One region of the Mesorhizobium sp. M0778 genome, then DNA from elsewhere that is predicted to be linked to it. Evidence: predicted binding sites of a transcription regulator. Region 1 holds the regulator's gene; the other holds the start of a gene.
The links. The regulator LexA, encoded in region 1, represses DNA repair genes until DNA is damaged. The targets are predictions, from matches to a motif close to TGTTCNNNNTGTGTTCNG.

Region 1 (2,396 bases):
AAAGCGGTTGCGCATCGCGCGCAGCGGATCTGCAGCATCCATCGCCCTTATGGCCACGAGATCGCGAATTCCTGTCATGATTTGTCTGCTCCCCCAAGATTCACCGCAACGCCGGACACGCATCGACGGCATCCATCGGTCACGAGCGGTTCTCCATTACCTGGTATCGCGCAGCAAGGCTCCACCGGCGACAAGTTGCCTGACCACGCGGTGGAAACCAGGAGCCAAGCCAACCCAAGGTTGGCGTTTTGAGTTCGTTTCGTTCACGGTGCATTGACCAAACCGCACAGTCGATACGGCTTCAATTCCGTGCCCTTTGCCGGCTGAAGGCCGATACCAGTGCCGCCTTCTGGGAACCCAGAGGCCGCAAACGAAAGCAGAATCAAGGCGATGACGCCCGCGGCGGTGAAAATGCAGCGTTCCGGTTTGGTGAGTGGTATCGTTTCCCGAGCCCTAACACATTCATTAAACTTTAAACAGTTGCGGAACACAACTGGAACAGATAGTGTTTGTTCTGGGTTTGTTTTTCTGATTCTGTTGGGGGTCGCTATGCTGACACGCAAACAACACGAACTGCTTATGTTCATCCACGAAAGGCTGAAGGAAAGCGGTATCCCGCCCTCCTTCGACGAGATGAAGGAAGCGCTCGACCTGGCTTCCAAATCGGGAATCCACCGGCTGATTACGGCGCTGGAGGAGCGCGGCTTCATTCGCCGTTTGCCCAACCGGGCCCGTGCACTGGAGGTGCTGCGCCTGCCCGATTCGATCGCCCCCGGCCTCAATGCGGCACGCAAGTTCTCGCCGAGCGTCATCCAGGGCAGTCTTGGGCAAGGTCCTCGGCAGGGCAAGCCGACATCGTCGCGGATGCCTGCAGCCGGCAATGACGACGATGTCGTCGCCGCCGTGTCGATCCCGGTGATGGGCCGCATCGCCGCCGGTGTGCCGATCGATGCCATCCAGCACCAGACGCATTCGATCTCGGTGCCGCCGGACATGATCATGGGCGGCGAGCATTATGCGCTGGAGGTCAAAGGCGATTCGATGATCGAGGCTGGCATTTTCGACGGCGACACGGTGATCATCCGCAATGCCGATACGGCGAGCCCCGGTGAGATCGTGGTGGCACTGGTCGACGAGGAAGAAGCGACGCTGAAGCGGTTCCGCCGCAAGGGCGCCTCGATCGCCCTGGAAGCCGCCAATCCGGCCTACGAGACGCGCATCTTCGGACCAGACAGGGTCAAGGTGCAGGGCAAGCTCGTTGGGCTGATCCGCCGCTACTGAGCTGCGCCCTTGGCGCCGGCTTTTGGCTTGTCGGCTCTGCGGTATGGCGGCATGCCCCGCGCCGCGCGTGAAAATTTCCGCTGCACGTGCCAGGGCCGGTATGATTTTTCGACGGCGAAGCGGATTTCGGCGCGTGTTGCCGCTTGTGGATCGAAATAGACGGCCGCACTTCCCGCGCGCGCCAGTTGCCGTTTGGTGACGACGAGGACCAGCCGGTCGTAGTAGCAGGGATTATGGGCGGTGGCGTCGTCGATGACGATCAAGCTGGCAAAGGCGCAGGCTGGCCGTGCAGTATCGCGGTCATTGGCTAGCGCGATGATCGCGCCGGATGGATGCCTGGCAAGGCAGAGACCGTCCGTGCAAATGAACGGCATGCCCGGCGGTAAGTCGGCCGGATCGGCAATGTCGAATTGCGGATCGTTCTTTCCAGGTGTTTCCGGCGCGACGATAGCCTCTGATGTGAGCGCGCGTTTCCAGTTGTCGATGGTGAACTCATTCGGGCGTGCCCGGTTGACCGCGAGTTCACCGCTGCCGATCGGCAGCGCGACGAGCCGTGCGTCCTCCGAGATCAATACATCGGGTACGCGCGTCTGCGTTGTCGTTAGCAAGCCGGCGAGCGCAAAAGGAAGGGCCACGAGCCGCAACCAGGTCGTCGCCATGCTGGCAATGACGAGGGCGATCGTCACCAAAAGGACAGATCTCAGCGAAATCAGCCCGACCGCATCGATCGGCGAGCGCTCGGAGATCCACCCGGACAGGGCGATCATCGCCGTCAGCCCCTTGCCCATCACGTAGAGGAAAGGCCCATCCGCGCCGAACGGCATCGCCAGCGCACTGAGGACGGCGAAGGGCATGACGACCAGTGAGACGATAGGCATGATGGCCAGATTGGCGAACAGGCTGAGCGGCGCCACGCGCTGGAAATGCCATATGGCGAAAAGCGCCGTGGCGCTCCCTGCAATGATCGAGGTCATCGCCAGGCCGCCCATGCCCAGCAGTACCTTTCTAGTGGCAAAGCGTAGCGGCGACCGCCGGGGCGGCGGCGTGGTGGCCCCGCCGGCGCGGTAATCGGACCAGCCTGCATAGGCGCCGACAAGGGCCGCCGTCGCGGCGAA
Region 2 (2,396 bases), on a different contig from region 1:
TCGTTGCCGGAACGAATGATCTGGTCAAGGACACCGGAATTCTCACCACGCCCGACCGGCGCTATCTCGTGCCGTGGCTGATGCAGATGGTGCTCGCCGCGCGCGCCGGCAGCCTCGACCTGCTCGACGGCGTCTTCAATGATTTTAGCGATATGGACGGGTTTGCGCGCGAGTGCACGGAAGCGGCCGCCATGGGCTTCGACGGCAAATCGCTGATCCATCCGGCCCAGATCGAGGCCGCAAACCGGGCCTTTGCGCCGTCGCCTGAAGCGATAGCCGAGGCGGGCGCGATCAAGGATGCCTTCGCGCTTGCCGAAAATACCGGCAAGGCGGTGATTGCGCTGAACGGAAAGATGGTCGAGCGGCTGCATCTGGCGCAGGCCGAAAAACTGCTGGCGAAGGCCGCCGCTGTTCGCGCATGATTGCAACTCACGACGGGATTGAAAATGAAACTCTACCGCTTTTTGTCCGGCCCGGACGACGCCAGCTTCTGCCACAAGGTGACGGCGGCGCTCAACAAGGGCTGGCACCTGTTCGGCTCGCCGACCTATGCCTATGACAAGAATGCCAAGACCATGCGCTGCGGCCAGGCGGTGGTGAAGGACATCGAAGGCCAGGAATACGGCCCCGACACCAAGCTCAGCGACTGGTAGCGCTGACATCGCTTCGGGTGCCCGCGAATGCGGGACACTTCTGGACGCTGGCGCGAAGGAACGCTGCGCTCTCCAGTCAAAACGACGTCACTCCGCTGCCTCTTCGATCTTCTCCATATCATCGTCCGACAGGCCGAAATGGTGACCGATCTCATGGATCAGCACATGGGTGACGATGTCGCCCAGCGTCTCCTCGTTCTCGGCCCAGTAGTCGAGGATGGCGCGGCGGTAGAGCGTGATCCGGTTCGGGCCTTCGCCGGTCTGCGGATTCCAGCGCTCGGCGATACCGCGCCCCTCGAACAGGCCGAGCAGGTCGAAGGGCGTTTCCAGCGAAAGGTCGTCCATGATCTCGTCGGTCGGGAATTCGGCGATCTGAATGACGATCTCGCCGGTCAGCTTGCGAAACTCCTCCGGCAGATGGGCATAGGCCTCCAGCGCCAGGAGCTCGATTTCCTCCATCGTTGGCGAAAGCTGGTCGTGCCAGATGCGTGTTTGGTAGATGCGAGCCATGCTTTGTCCTTTGATCCCGGCATATAGGCTTTCGGGCCGGACTCGGCAAATGGTCGGGCTGGAGCGCCCGGACCATGCCATCAAGGCAGGAATAAATTCCCCATGACTCCGCTTGACTCTTTGGCCGCCCTCTGGAATCTATAGGAACATAACAGGAACAATTGTGAGTGGAAGCTGACCGTCATGGCGACAAGCGCCGTGGCGCGGGAGACTGTTTTTGCCCTGCGCCGCCAGATCGCGAAGATCGAAGGGACCTTGTCCGAGCGCCTGGAAGCGCCGGCCGGTTCGTCGTTTGACGCGGATGTGCCTCGCCAGAGTCTGGCATCCTCTCGGAATCCGACACCCGCTCGGAATCTGACGATTGTCCGTCGCGGCCTCGCCGTGGCGCCGCCCGATGCGTTTTTGCGCACCGGTGCCGAGCGCCTCGATGCTGCGCTGAGCGGCGGCCTGCCGAAGGCGGCGCTGAGCGAGTTTCATGGCGCCGCGACCCGCGATGCCGGAGCAGTCGCCGGTTTTGTCCTGTCGCTCATCAGCCTGATCCTCAGCCAGGGGCCGCGACTGCCGGTGCTGTGGATCGGCACATCCGAGGTTTTCCGCGAGGCCGGCTTTCCCTATGCCGGGGGGCTTCACGCCTTCTTCGGCATCGAGCCGGAGCAATTGCTGTTTTCCGAGGCGCCAAGGCTGCTCGATGCGCTGTGGGTCGCCGAGGAGGCCGCCAGGATGACGGCGCTGGCCGCAGTCATCCTCGAAATCCGTGGCAACCCGCAGCGGCTGGATCTCACCGCGACGCGGCGGCTGCACGCCCGGGCGCAGAGTGCCGGCCGGCCGCTTTTCCTGCTGCGCCAGGCCGGCGAGCCCGAGCCGACGGCAGCGCCCGTCCGCCTCATCCTGTCGGCGGCACCGGCGGCAGCGCGCGAGACGATCGCCGGGCCGCTCGCCGGCTCGATCGGCCGGCCCGCCTTCACCATCACCATCGGCAAGAGCCGCACTGCCTTGCCCGGAAAATTCACACTGGAGTGGAACCCCGATGAACGCATATTCGAAGAAAGACGGGGCGAGGAATGGGCAAAGAATCCTGTCCCTGTGGTTTCCACATCTCGCCGCCGAGAGGATCCTGCGGCAGCGCCTGGGGCGGTCCTGGCGTTCCCGGCCGTCGGATCACCTGCCGCTGGTGATCAGTCACCGCGACCGGAACGCCCAGCGCATCGCCGCCCTCGACGAGCGGGCCGAAGC

Region 2: NKI22_RS00320 (ImuA family protein) is a predicted target of LexA. The motif match lies at 1,306-1,323, and genes of this name have one in related genera.

Annotation. Positions count from the first base shown of each region.
Region 1 is NZ_JAMYPA010000010.1:100,670-103,065, forward strand. Features, by position in the region: gene kynU (kynureninase) at 1-78, opposite strand, end outside; gene lexA (transcriptional repressor LexA) at 550-1,281, shown strand; gene NKI22_RS16380 (ComEC/Rec2 family competence protein) at 1,275-2,396, opposite strand, start outside.
Region 2 is NZ_JAMYPA010000001.1:67,067-69,462, reverse strand. Features, by position in the region: gene NKI22_RS00335 (HpcH/HpaI aldolase/citrate lyase family protein) at 1-422, shown strand, start outside; gene NKI22_RS00330 (DUF1737 domain-containing protein) at 447-653, shown strand; gene NKI22_RS00325 (metallopeptidase family protein) at 741-1,163, opposite strand; gene NKI22_RS00320 (ImuA family protein) at 1,347-2,396, shown strand, end outside; gene NKI22_RS00315 (DUF6504 family protein) at 2,335-2,396, shown strand, end outside.